Regions from separate parts of the Yersinia canariae genome, predicted to be linked through region 2. Evidence: predicted binding sites of a transcription regulator. Region 2 holds the regulator's gene; the other holds the start of a gene.

Region 1 (7,372 bases), 1.8 Mb from region 2:
TACTGCAATTCCAGACTTATCTAATGCCAGACCAACTACTTTCGCGGGAATACCGTCTACAATAAAACTGACTACTGCGGCTTTTATTGGTGATTGACCTAATATATGAATAGAAGGCAATAAGGAAAGTTGCTGGGTAGCATAATCCAACAATACTTGTCCATGCCGGGCAATAGCATTAATCCCCAGTTCCTGCAGCCAAGTAATAGCGGCACCTAATCCGATGATACCGGCAATATTTGCAGTGCCAGCCTCAAAGCACCGCGGAGGAGTAACAAAAGTAGACTGATCAAAGCTAACATTTGCCACCATTCCGCCACCATATTGCCATGGCGGCATATTTCGCAGAATATTACTGCGGCCATACAACACACCAATACCCGTAGGGCCATAAAGTTTATGACCAGAGAATACATAAAAATCTGAGTCTAACTCTTGCACATCAATCGCAATATGAGGTACAGCCTGAGCACCATCAATCAATATAATGGTTTCTTCTTTTTTGTCGCGATGCCTTTTGTCGTATGCCCTTACTGCCTGAATAATAGCCATAACTGGATTGATTATACCTAGCACATTCGAGACATGAGAAAGTGCTAAAATCCGAGTATGGTGACTCAATAATTGTTCAAGTAACTCAGTCTGTAATACTCCATTTTTATCTATCGGCAAAATTTTTAATCGTGCTCCGCTCTCCCGGCATAGTTGTTGCCATGGGACGATATTACTGTGATGCTCAAGAGCCGAAATCAAGATCTCATCACCGGGATGCAAATATTTTTTCCCCCAACTTGCCGCCACTAAATTAATAGCGGCTGTTGTTCCTTGAGTGAAAATTATTTCATCTACCGACTTAGCATTAAGAAACACACGTATTTGTTCTCTAACCTGTTCCAGCGCTGTCGTTGTGCGCTGTGAGAGTGTGTGGACCCCCCTATGTGCATTTGCATAATATTCACTATAACATTTTGTTATTGCATCAATAACTGCCTGTGGTTTTTGGCAGGAAGATGCATTATCTAAATAAACTAATGGATAACCATTTATCTGTTGCTTAAGAATCGGGAACTGCCTATGAATGGCATCAACATCGAACACTCCCTCTTTTGCTTGAGCATTTACCATAAAACACCTCAGAATTAGAAATCAGTTTTAATATTTTCACGATCATCTTTTCTCTCCAATGAATGTAATTTATCACTTACAAAATAATGAGCTTGCTTGATATTAGTTAATATGATAATTTTTTGTTTATATAAAAATCACAAATTTGCAATCAATCTAATTATAGTATTATTTTTTAATTAGTATGTTTTTTTGTTATTTATTTTTTATTGAAAATAAAAACATCACTATCTATATTACTTAATATAAATAATGATGTCTTTAATAATAAACCAGCTATATAAGTGAACTGGGTAATGAGTGTTTTATATTAATGCATTAGAAGTCATAACCTACGGTTGCTTGTACTGAGCGCTCTGCCCCCCAGTAGCAATAGGAAGTGTTATAACAGGCCGCGACATACTTTTTGTCTGCAATATTATTCACATTCAATTGAACAAATGCGCCTTTCAACGATGCTGCCCATGTTCCTAAATCGGCGCGAACAGAGGCATCACCCAGCGTGTAAGAAGGCACTCGCACGGTATTGGCATCATCAGCCCACTGCTTGCCAATGTAACGGATGCCGGCACCGACATTGATGCCATAACCCGCTTCATATTGCGCCCACAGAGAAGCCATATTGGATGGTGCTAATACCGGTGTATTGCCATCATTTCCATCAATAGCATCTTTGAATTTCACGCGATTATAGGTATAGCCCGCAATCACACTCAGCCGCTCATTAATTTGGCTTCGAGCTTCCAATTCCAGCCCTTGTGAATTCACCTTACCCGCTGGCACATAGTAAGTCGCTGGAACTGCACGGTTTGCCACATCATTTTGGGTCAGGTCATATAAGGCGGCGGAATAGAGCGAAGTGCTGCCTGGCGGCTGATATTTAATCCCCACTTCATACTGCTCGCTGGTCATCGGTTTCAGCAGTTTTTGCTGTGCATCTGGGAATAAACTTGGCGTGATAGCTTGGCTATAACTCACATACGGTGAAATACCGCTATCGAAGCTATACAGCAATGACGCACGCCCACTGGCGTGATTATCCGTGCGCTCATCCGTGCTGTTGGCGGTCTTATCAATATTTTCCGTTTTCATCCGATCATATCGGCCGGATAAATTGAGATGCCAATTATCCAATGTCAGTTCATCTTGCAGATAAACCCCGCTTTGCTCATAGCGGCGGTTTAAATAAGATGTGTTAATACCTGGGGTGGTGCGCAGATAATCGCTATATAAAGTCGAACCACCAGAAACACCGGTATAAGGGTTCAGCGTGGTAGCATTAGCGCTATCACTGCGCAGATTATTGCGGAACTTCTGGAAGTCAAAGCCCAGTAACACTTTGTGTTCAACCGCCGCCGTGGCGAAATCAGCTTCCAGTTGGTTATCTACAGCAAATGCATTGAGAGAAGAATCTTCACCAGAATAATAACGATTCATTAGAGTACGGTCACTATTCCAACCGCCCTGATAAACCTGCTCTAGCTGAGTATTAGAATGGGTATAGCTGGCATTCTGGCGGAAGGACCAAACATCATCAAATTTATGTGCAAATTCATAACCATAGATTTGCTGCCAGCGCTTAAATACATTGTGATTACTTTCGCCATCAAAAAAGCTGCGACTCAATTTTTGCCCATAAATACTGCCATCCGCCGGAACTGCACTGTGATAGCCACCGGAGGGATCTTTTTGCAAATTGGCGCGCAATAACAGCGAAGTATTTTCATCTGGTTGCCACAATAATGATGGGGCAATTGCATAGCGCTCTTCGCGTTGATGGTCATACATGGTGTCGCTATTACGGGTGATTCCCGTTAGGCGAAATGCCCAATGTTCTGAGATTGCATTGGTATAATCAAACGCAGCGACTTGCGTATTGTTATTACCGGCGGTCAGGCGGAAATGGCCTTCAGGGGTAAATTGAGGTCGTTTGGACGTCATCATCACTACGCCGCCGGGGATACTTTGGCCGTATAGCGCCGAAGATGGGCCTTTTATCACATCAATACGCTCAAGGAACCAGGGGTCAACCTGCAACACATTGTAACTGCCGCCATCACTGAGTAAGCGTAGCCCATCAAGGAAGGTATTATTCACATCCCCGCCATGAAAACCGCGCAAGGCAATCGTGTCATAACGGGTTGCGCCGCCGGAAAAACCGGTGAAGACGCCAGGAGTGTAATTCAGCGCCTGATTAACTGTCGCAACGTTTTGATCATCCATTTGTTGGCGAGTAATAACTGATACCGCTTGCGCAGTCAGGATTAACGGCTGATCGGTTTTCGTTGCCGCTTTGGTGGTTTTTGCTGTGTAACCCAAGGTGGGTAAATCAGCTTCGTGGCCTGCTTTGGCAGTCACTTCTATCGTATCGTCAGCCATGGAGGCTAATGGAATAAACATAGCCAATGAACATAAAATAGCAGAGCGCTTTATTATAAAAACCGAGAACATAATGACCTTCCCCAGATGGTGTATATGGTTATTTATCAGCGTCCCTTGCTATTTTCGTCTGGCAAACACTCTTGCCTGCACACCACATATCGTGAGTCCATAAGTGCAGCGCACAATCTATTAAATGAGAGTGCTAATTACAATGATAATTATTATCTTTGGTATTTAATTTATGGGGATGATTATCGGAGTAAGATTATTCAGTAACTCGCAAGGTGTGCCACAATAACTGTCAAGCAGGTACAACTGCACTAATTGATGGGTTAATTGTGGCATTCACTTTCGGGCTAACCAGTTTTATGAAAAACAATGGGTATTTTGTTTCGCGTCGAGATTATCCCCGACTCTATCTATTGCTCACGCTTATTTATGCATCACTAATAGCGATTTCAGCGACGGGCACTGTCTTTGCGGCTACAACATCAGAGACGACAGCCGAAAGCAGTGAGGAGCCGGCAAAACCGGCGGTATCAGTACAATTAATTAGCCTGCAAAAACAGTTGGATAAGCTAAAGCAGAGTGTCTCGGTCAGTACATCTGACAATCAGTTAAGTGCGCTGAATGATACCGCCTTGGCGCTGGTTCATGATGTCGACATCCTGCTCGCCGATTTGAAGCCCAAGCGAGAACAACTGCAAACACAATTGGATGTTTTAGGCCCCCTTCCTGCCGCCGGTACGCTAGCAGAAACCCCGATAGTTGCTCAACAACGCCGAGCGCTAAACACCCGTAAAGCCCAGTTAGAGGGCCAGAATGATCAAGCTCAGGCCATCAAAGCCAACGCGGAAAACCTGGCAACACAAATTATCGCGTTACGGCGAACTGCGCTGAAATCTCAAATAGCCTTAAATTCCGGCAGTATTTTAGGGGCTAAATTTTGGGCACCCATCGTCAGCCCTAATGTTGATGATGACAAGCGGCTCAAGGATTTTGTGCAAGAACTGGCTGATGCCTGGCATGCCGCCTGGGAACCCGAATGGCGCACTGGCACGGCAATATACCTGTTGCTGGCACTGCTGATCGGCGCTTTTGGTTTTAAGTTGCTCGACAATCTGACCGCCTGGTTCTGTACCAAATGCCTGCCCCAAGGCCCATTGCGCCGCAGTTTTATGGCCTCAGTAACCACCCTCTACACGGTATTGATCACCGTCACGATGGCGCAATTCATCACCCAGACATTCACCCGCACGCCCGATGTCTCGCCACTAGTTATGAATTTTGCGCAGGCATTTGTTCAACTGATGTTTTTCTCTGCGTTAGTCGCCGGTCTCGGGCGAGCATTCTTATCCAACCAGCGCCCCTCATGGCGTTTACCCGCCATTGCCGATGAAGTCGCCGCGTCACTAAAGCTATTCCCTCCGCTATTAGCCAGCTGCATCATGATTTTTGGTGCTATTGATCAAATGAATAACATGATCAATATCAGCGTATCGGGGACCATTTTTGGCAATGGAATATCCGCCCTGTTGGTGGCGCTGACGGCCGCGATTATCCCATTACGCGCCAACCGAATACGGCGTCATCTGATGGTCAATGGCGAAAAACCTGAAGCTTACTCCACATTAGCTGGATTGATTCATCTGGCTATCGGTATTACGGCAATAGCCATATTGCTGTCATTATTAGTCGGCTATATCGCACTGGCAAAATTCTTAAGTTACAAACTGGTGTGGGTTTGCCTGGTACTCTCTTGCTTATATTTATTGACTCATTTCTGTGTCGATTTAGCGGAAAGTCTCTTTTCCCCGGCCAGCAGTGCCGGTAAAGCAATTAAGCAATCGCTAAATATCGATGATCGCCATCTGGCCCAAGCGGCAACATTATTATCGGCGACCAGTAAAGTCACCCTGATATTACTGGCTATTATCGCGCTATTTAATGGCACTTTTGGCTCGACCACGCCAGTTTCTCTGTTGCAAAAAACAGTGGAACTCTTAGGCGGTGAAGGGCTGGAAAGATTAAATATCGTCCCGACAAATTTGTTTAATGCTGCACTTTGCTTACTTGTTGGCTTATATACGCTAAATACCGCACGGCGCTGGCTCAGTAATGAATTCCTACCGAAAACCCAGATGGACTCTGGTATAAAAACCTCGGCAGTCACACTGTTCAGTAATATTGGTTACGTACTGGTGATTCTCCTGACCTTATCAGTGCTCGGTATTCAGTGGAATAAATTAGCCTGGATTGTCAGCGCGCTGTCGGTAGGTATTGGCTTCGGCTTGCAGGAAATTGTGAAAAACTTTATTTCCGGCATTATTTTGCTCACCGAGCGGCCCGTCAAGGTCGGGGATTTAATCAGTATTAGTGGTGTGGAGGGTGATATTCGCCGAATAAATGTTCGCGCCACCGAAATCCAACTCGCTGACCGCTCTACAGTTATCGTGCCAAACTCTCAATTAATTTCGCAGAATGTACGTAACGCCACCATGGCTAACGCGCAAGGGGTGGTCACGATTGCTTTAACATTCCCGCTGGATTTAGATGTTGAACTGGCACAAACGCTACTGATAGAAGCTTATGAAGAGCACGAATCCATACTCGATACCCCGGCTCCCTCGGTAAAATTCAGTCAGTTAAGCCCGGACGGTATTGTGCTCAGTGTCACGGGTTTGGTGCCCAGCCCACGCATGGTGAGTAATACTAAAAGCTCGTTATTATTCAGTATATTAAAGCGACTTCGGGCCGCAGGTGTGTCTCTGACAGTCGCGACACCGACCAAAACGATACCGACAGAGAATTAACCTTGAGTGGGCCATAAGTTATATCAATACGATAAAACCTATGGCTCTCAATAACTTATTTTGCCGGACTGAAGCTAAATATTTTCGGATGACGCCCTAACCCTTGCGCAGCTAAAATATTAACCTGCTCAAGATGATGGCGTTCACTTGCTGTTCTTCTTGAGCCAGCAAAGCAAAGTTCCCATCTTATTGCCGACTTCAGCGCTGAATCAGGTAGCGAATGGTCGGGCCATCTTGCTGAATATCCAACACCGTATAGCCGTAATTTCGGGCATCTAACGGAATATTATTAATGGATTGCGGGCAATCACTGATCACTTCCAGAATTTCGCCCGGCTTCAATTGTGGCATCGCTTCGAGTGTCGCGACTGCTGGGTATGGGCAGGGCTCGCCCACCATATCCAAACGATAATCGGGCACAATAGCGGTAGGAGTTGTTAAATTATCTGCTGACGAAGAATGGCTCATGATGGCTCCTTAACCAAAGTGGATGCAGCCGCTTTCTGCTTGCGGAAGAAGTGTTTTTCCCACCACAGCATGGCTGCAAAGGCAGCAGCTAACATCAGGTAGGTCACCAGTAATCCGCCAATAGGCCCGAAGGTTTCCAATAGGTTAACTTTGTCATAATTGGTCGCCAAAGCTGGAGCAAAATCATCCCAATAGTAGGCCAGAATAGTCGCGCCAATAATATTCCCCAGCCCCACCCACCAATAGTGAATTTGCCCTTCTACCGCGCGATACATCCAGCCTGTTTCACAACCTCCGGCCAAGACGATACCAAAACCAAACAGTAAACCACCAATCACCGCGTTTGGCCCGGCCCACAAAATCTTGGGCGCCACGCCCAACTGCACGTAGCTGAAAATACCGATAGCACTGACCGCCATCCCCAGAATAATTGCTTTCGCCATATGGGTACGGCCCGTTATCCACAAATCGCGAAAGGCGGAAGTAAAGCAAATCTGCGCCCGCTCAATCAGCAAGCCAAAACCAATCCCGCATAGCATGGCAATGCCCAGTTTCGGGTGGCGGAACAACTCAATTAACGACCA
Region 2 (7,372 bases):
TGGGGATGAGATCAAAGGCCAGGACTGGGCTATTTACTTCCATAGTATTCGTCAAATTCTAACAGTAGATAACGACCAATTTAAAATTACTCACCTGACCGGTGACCTACACAAAATTGAACCTACTGCCAAATTTACCGGCTTCCCAGCGAATCAGTCGGTTGAAATTCCAATCACTGGCGAATATTGGCAGCTATTTGCCACCGACTTTATGCCGCGGTGGTATGCCACTTCAGGTGATGCGAAGCCAAAAGTACTGAAAAATACCGATACTGAGGATATTAACGAATATTTGACTCAGTTTACGGGCGATCAGTGGAAGCGCACGAAAGACGACAATAACGTGCTGATGACACCAGAATCCCGTTTCGTCAAAAATGAAGCGGTGAAAACATTAGCGGCGGCTAACCTGCGCGGGCAGATTATCCCGACGCCAATGGAGGTGAAAGTTCACAAGCAAGATGCTGATTTGAGTCAAGGTGTGGCGCTTGACCTGAGCACTTTACCAAAGCCGGCAGCCGAGGCGGCGCAGCAGCGTTTTGAATTACTTGGCTTGAAGTCAAGTGCAACAGGTTTCCCGATTAAAACGTTAATTCAGCCGTCTGCTTTTAAAGGTGATTTAGCCGTTTCTGGTGCATATGAGTTGAAAATCGGCGAAAAGGGCGCGCAAGTCATTGGTTTTGACCCAACAGGTGTGTTTTACGGCCTGCAATCAATTCTTTCTTTAGTGCCGACTGATGGCAGCAAGAAGATTGCGACATTGGATGCCAAAGATGCGCCGCGCTTTGAATATCGTGGTGTTTTCCTCGATGTTGGGCGTAACTTCAAAACGAAAGATGCGGTGCTGCGTTTGCTCGATCAGATGGCCGCTTACAAGCTGAATAAATTCCATTTCCATCTTAGTGATGATGAAGGTTGGCGTATTGAGATTCCCGGCCTGCCAGAACTGACGGATGTGGGGAGCAAGCGTTGTCACGATTTAACTGAAAATACCTGCTTACTGCCACAATTGGGATCTGGCCCTGAGAGTAATAATCTGGGTTCTGGTCACTTTACCCGTGATGACTACATCGACATTCTGAAGTACGCCAAAGCCCGCCAAATTGAGGTCATTCCTGAGATTGATATGCCCGCGCATGCTCGTGCGGCTGTGGTGTCGATGGAAGCCCGTTACAACAATTTGATGAAGCAGGGTAAAGAAAAAGAAGCTAACGAATTCCGCCTGATTGACCCGACCGATGATTCCCAAACAACTTCTGTTCAGTTCTATGAACGCAAAAGTTATCTGAACCCATGTTTGGATTCTTCAAAACGCTTTGTCGACAAAGTGATTGGCGAAATGGCCCAGATGCACAAAGAAGCGGGGATGCCGCTGACCACGTGGCATTTCGGTGGTGATGAGGCGAAGAACATCCGTTTGGGCGCGGGTTTCCAGGACAAAAAGGGCCCGATTGAGCCGGGTAAAGGCATTATTGATAAGAGTGTGGAAGATAAGCCGTGGGCCAAATCTCAGGTTTGTCAGGATATGGTCAAACAAGGGAAAATTCAGGATGTTGAGCACCTTTCCAGCCACTTTGCTATTGAAGTTAGCAAGCTGGTGAATGCTCACGGCATTGAAAAAATGCAAGCCTGGCAAGATGGCCTTAAAGATGCCAAGGATGCGAAAGATTTTGCCACCAAACGTGTTGGCGTTAACTTCTGGGATACCCTCTACTGGGGCGGTGCCGACTCAATCAATGATTGGGCAAATAAAGGTTATGAAGTGGTCGCGTCCAATCCAGACTACGTTTATTTCGATATGCCGTATGAAGTTAACCCAAATGAACGCGGTTACTACTGGGCCACTCGCTTTAACGATGAAGCGAAGGTCTTTAGTTTCGCACCCGATAATATGCCGCAAAATGCTGAAACCTCGGTCGACCGCGACGGTAATCACTTCAGTGCTAAAAGTGATAAACCTTGGCCGGGCGTGCACGGCATTTCAGGGCAATCGTGGAATGAAACAGTTCGCACTGATGAACAGATGGAATACATGATTTTCCCTCGTGTATTACCACTGGCTGAGCGTGCCTGGCATCGTGCGTCTTGGGAACAAGATTATAAAGCTGGCCGTGAGTACAAAGGCGGTGAAACGCACATGGTTGATACCAAGGCGTTGAGTACGGATTGGCAGCGTTTTGCCAACATTATGGGCCAACGTGAATTAGCAAAACTGGATAAAGCCGGTGTGGCCTACCGCTTACCGGTTCCGGGAGCACGTGTTGTCGCAGGGGTATTGGAGGCTAACATTTCTTTGCCGGGTTTGATTATTGAATATTCCACCGATGGCGGTAAGCAATGGCAGAAGTATGATGCCAAAGTACAACCTAAAGTCAGTGGTGATGTGTTGATTCGCTCCTCCAGCCCGGATGGTAAGCGCAGTAGCCGTGCGGAGTCCGTTAAAGTTTGATTATTGCTATCAAAGTGCTGTGTCTGATGTTAACTCCTGTTTGCCGGGTTTTTCGGTAAACAATATTAAGTGAAGTTGAGTTGATGGTTTTCCCCCGGCAAGTCCGGGGTTTTTTTTGCTTTAAATTTATGGGGGAGTAATCGGAGATAAATAAGAATGACCACCTGACTCCCGACCGAGTTTATCTCAGGTTGCTGACTGGGAAAGGTGGCCATTTTGCTGATGGGTCTAAGTTAATCAGACAATAGCACGCCGTTATCTGAATTAAAGAAAACCGTAATACTGTTCAGTGCTAAAAATCTTTATAAGATCAATGCGATAAAGCTACATTATCTTTTATCGTGCGCAGACTCATTTTCGCGGCAATCGCCGGTTTCACAGTGGCCGTACAAATACAGACTGTGATTGGTCAGCTTAATGCCATGTTGTTTAGCAATTTCACGTTGAAGCGATTCAATGGATTCATTACTAAATTCAATCACTTTGCCGCAATCCAGGCAAATTAGGTGATCGTGATGGTGTTGCTGCGTCAGCTCAAAGACTGATTTGCCGCCTTCGAAATTATGGCGGGTAACAATACCGGCATCATCAAACTGATTTAGGACGCGGTAAACCGTCGCCAAACCAATTTCTTCACCGATATCGATCAGCTTTTTATAAAGATCTTCCGCGCTGACGTGATGGCACGCCGGATCTTGCAACACTTCCAGAATCTTAAGCCGGGGCAGTGTTACTTTAAGGCCAGCGTTTTTTAAGGCTTTGTTGTTGTCAGTCATGCGGATTCAGTCCTGTTACTATCGATTCAAATTAAGGCTGTTCAGCCTATGACATCCGTGGCGCAATATTCTCAATTGCGTCTCATTATAGAACTGCTAGCCCCAAATGAAAACCGTGGTTGTTAACAAAGATATAATTGCACACTTTGTCAGATTAATCATGCAATGTATTGATGAATGGGATTGTTGCATCATTTAAGTATATGGCGGCCAGACGTAACGTTACAAATTTGTAGCGGTTTATTTTCATTTTGCACGAATGAAGATGCGGATCTGTGGGCGGGTTAACAGAGTAGGGCGAGTGGCGTGGGGGTAACGAAAACGCGCGGCAATGTTTAACATCAACCTCGCGTTTCCGATATACCTGCCATTCTTCAAGCTACAAGTGCATTGGTTGCCTTCCTGCAACTCGAATTATTTAGGGCACATGACAAATTAACCGGTGATTTCGGCCAAATTCAGTTCTTCACTGATCTGTTTTACCCAAGCTTCAACACGTTCATTCGTCAGTTCTGGCTGCCTGTCTTCATCAATGGCTAAACCAATAAAGTGATCATCATCCGCTAAGCCTTTGGAAGCTTCGAAGTGATAACCCGCAGTTGGCCAGTGGCCGACGATTGCAGCGCCACGCGGCTCGATGATATCGCGCACGGTTCCCATCGCATCACAGAAATACTCAGCATAGTCTTCCTGATCACCACAACCGAACAATGCAACCAATTTGCCGTTGAAATCGATCTCTTCCAGTGTTGGGAAGAAATCATCCCAATCACATTGGGCTTCACCGTAATACCAAGTTGGGATACCGATCAGCAGAATATCGAAGCCTTCCAAATCTTCTTTGCTGCTCTTGGCAATGTCGTGAACCTCAGCAACATCTTTGCCCAGTTGCTTTTGGATCATCTTGGCAATGTTTTCGGTATTGCCAGTATCGCTGCCAAAGAAAATGCCTACAGTTGCCATATAACTTAATACCTTTTTAATTCAAATAGTTGTGAAAATTACCAAGCGCTCTGCCCGATAATATAACACATGTATAGGGCGATATAATGCCAGAAAACCTCGGCAGGCCGATATCAAGTTTATGCGATATTAAATTTTTGTGAGTGACTCAACCTTATAACCTCATTGCCGATAACCTCAGTGTAACGAGAAAGTTGCAATTTGCGGTGCCAGAGGGAAAACCGTCAGATGAAAGTCTGCCGGGAAAGGAGTTGTCGTTAGCTGTATGGAGCGTCCTTTATTGCTTTTCGGTCATCAAATAACACCTGCGTCTCTAACGGTAACTATCCGATATATAAGGGGAACGAACATGCAGTTTTTAAAAAATATAACTATCAGGGCCGCACTACTTTGGGTGCTTGGGGCATTTTGCCTGCTATGGGGGGGCGTATCCGGTTATACGTTGTTATCACTGAATCAACTGACACAATCTTCTAATGCCAACAGTGTGTTGGTTGAAAACATGAATTTGGTCAATCAGGGGACGGATCAATATTTTCGGATGGTGACACGCCTTGCCCGTTCAGTCGATTACCGTCAGAGCGGTAACATTGCCGATGCAGATAAGGAGCTAAAATCATCCAATGTCGCACTTGAAAATCTGAAAAAGGAGTTGGCGCAGTTTAAAGCTATTGACCATGCACAGATTGATCCCGCGTTGGTCACTGGAGTGATTGATGGGTGGAGTGCGCTAATTGATCAAGGCGTTACGCCGCTTTATCAGGCGGCGATGGGCAATAACAGCGCGGCTTATCAGGATTTAGCGAAAAAGACCGTACCCGCGCTGAGTCGCCAATATGGTTCTGTTGCTGAGAATTTCAATCAGGCCGCATCGCAGGCCATCGGGGTAGCTAAAGATCAGTTTGCTCATCTGACAAAAGTGAGCAGCATAATATTAATTTCCGCGTTGGTGGCTGGGTTAGTAATTTTGCTGGCAACTGACCGCTACCTGTCGGTTAACTTGGTTCGCCCGTTGGATGATATTCGTGCCCATTTTCGAGTGATTGCCTCCGGCCAGTTGGGCCAGCCCATTGCGGATTTTGGTCGTAACTGTGTTGGGCAATTATTTCCACTGCTCCGCGATGTGCAAAGCAGTTTGGCGAATACGGTAAAAGCTATCCGCAGCAGCACTGATGGGATTTACCACGGGGCGGCTGAAATATCTGCTGGCAATACGGATTTATCATCACGAACAGAGCAACAGGCCGCTGCATTGGAAGAGACGGCCGCCAGCATGGAGCAGTTAACCGCCACGGTAAAACATAACGCGGATAATGCACATCACGCCAGCCAACTGGCGGCAAATGCTTCTATCACCGCCAAAAAAGGTGGGGCGCTGGTGGCAGATGTGGTTCATACCATGGATGAGATCTCTGCCAGTTCACGCAAAATCGCGGAAATCACAACAGTCATTAATAGTATTGCTTTCCAAACTAATATTCTGGCACTGAATGCTGCCGTTGAAGCGGCCAGAGCTGGGGAACAAGGTCGTGGTTTCGCCGTGGTTGCCAGTGAGGTGCGCAATCTTGCACAGCGCAGCGCACAGGCGGCGAAAGAGATTGATAGCTTGATAACTGAGTCAGTTAACCGTGTGAGTAGCGGTTCAGCCTTGGTAGAAAGTGCTGGGGTAACCATGGATGAAATTGTCCGTTCCATCACCAACGTAACTGATCTGATGGGGGAAATCGCTTCGGCGTCTGATGAGCAAAGCAAGGGAATTACTCAGGTCGGGCAGGCGGTGGCTGAAATGGACAGCGTGACTCAGCAAAATGCTGCGCTGGTACAGCAGGCTTCCCGGGCGGCAGCTTCACTTGAGGAACAAGCGACTCAGCTAAACCAAGCGGTGGCCGTGTTTAAATTGAGAGCAGACGATATGCAGGTAAAACCGACGGTCAAGCCTCGGGCCAATGTAGTAGCGGCGATGCCGACAGCCAAGGTGGATAACAATGCAAACTGGGAAACTTTCTAAACCCGTATTGCTAAACTTATTGTGAGGATATTGGCGTGGCGTAATCACTTACGCCACGCCGTCGTGATAACCGAAAGGGTTAAAACCCTTCTTCTGAGTGCGCTAATTGAGCAAGTAACATCTGTTCAATCAGTTCACTACGGCTGATGTTGCGCTGCTCAGCAAGGCTATTGAGAGCATCGACGGCATCGGCGTTAATCTTCAGTTCCACGCGTCGTAAGCCACGTACTTTATCGCGCCGTAGTTGATTTCGCTTATTAATTCTAAGCTGTTCATCACGGGATAATGGGTTTGTTTTCGGGCGCCCCGGACGGCGTTCATCTGCGAACAGATCCAGCGTCGTGCGATCCGTTTGTTCTTTTGCCATAGGTAGCGGTACTACAAGGGATTTACATCAGAAATTTCTGACGATTCGGTTTACACGTTTCAGGCCGATACCTTTCTTATTTGAAGCCGCTAATAACACCGCAACTCCAATTCATTAGGGTATGAACCAACTGCCTGAATTTGCATTTGCCACCAAACTCTGTAGCAAATTTATAGCGCGCCATAATACCCCAGCCAACCGAGCAACGACAATGGTTTACTGTGATTAGATTGGGCTAATTCATTCTTTTTTGCACAATTTTTCCACAGGAAATACATTTCTTTTCCCCAGGGTATGATTTTTAATCAACATCCAGTGCGCATGGTTCATTTTTCACTCAGTGCTATTTTTCGCCAGCACTGTCATCATCAATAAAACGGTGAATAGCACGTAATACAGAATCGGGTTTTTCCGCATGTACCCAATGACCCGTTCCGGCAACAACATAAGCACGGGCTTGTGGAAATTGGCGGGCAATCTCATCGCGATAACTATCCTGAATATAGGGCGATAATTCACCGCGAATGAACAAAATAGGGTGAGGCCACGGCGCAATAGGTTGCCAGCCGACAATATTTTCGTACTGATCCCATAATGCAGGGACGTTAAACCGCCACTCGCCGTTGTGGAATGATTTCAATAAGAATTGAATAACGCCTTCTTCTTTTATTGATTCGCGCATCAGTTGGGCGGCTTCTTGGCGCTGAGTCACACCCGCGGCACTGACGGCATTAATAGCGGTGAAAATCTGATCATGACGGCGCACTTGATAATTGATTGGTGCGACATCTATTGCGATCAGTTTTTCA

What was found. The regulator Fur, encoded in region 2, represses iron uptake genes when iron is present. The targets are predictions, from matches to a motif close to ATAATAATGAGAACNACTATCAA.
Region 1: a site for Fur is predicted at 3,719-3,741, ahead of F0T03_RS01590 (TonB-dependent siderophore receptor). Genes of this name have one in related genera too.

The regions. Positions count from the first base shown of each region.
Region 1 covers NZ_CP043727.1:339,476-346,847, reverse strand. Annotated here, with positions in the region: gene F0T03_RS01595 (aminotransferase class V-fold PLP-dependent enzyme) at 1-1,125, opposite strand, end outside; gene F0T03_RS01590 (TonB-dependent siderophore receptor) at 1,444-3,576, opposite strand; gene F0T03_RS01585 (DUF3772 domain-containing protein) at 3,846-6,320, shown strand; gene yedF (sulfurtransferase-like selenium metabolism protein YedF) at 6,519-6,788, opposite strand; gene yedE (selenium metabolism membrane protein YedE/FdhT) at 6,785-7,372, opposite strand, start outside.
Region 2 covers NZ_CP043727.1:3,290,621-3,297,992, reverse strand. Annotated here, with positions in the region: gene F0T03_RS15260 (beta-N-acetylhexosaminidase) at 1-2,449, shown strand, start outside; gene fur (ferric iron uptake transcriptional regulator) at 2,779-3,225, opposite strand; gene fldA (flavodoxin FldA) at 3,661-4,188, opposite strand; gene F0T03_RS15245 (methyl-accepting chemotaxis protein) at 4,538-6,196, shown strand; gene ybfE (LexA regulated protein) at 6,276-6,563, opposite strand; gene ybfF (esterase) at 6,907-7,372, opposite strand, start outside.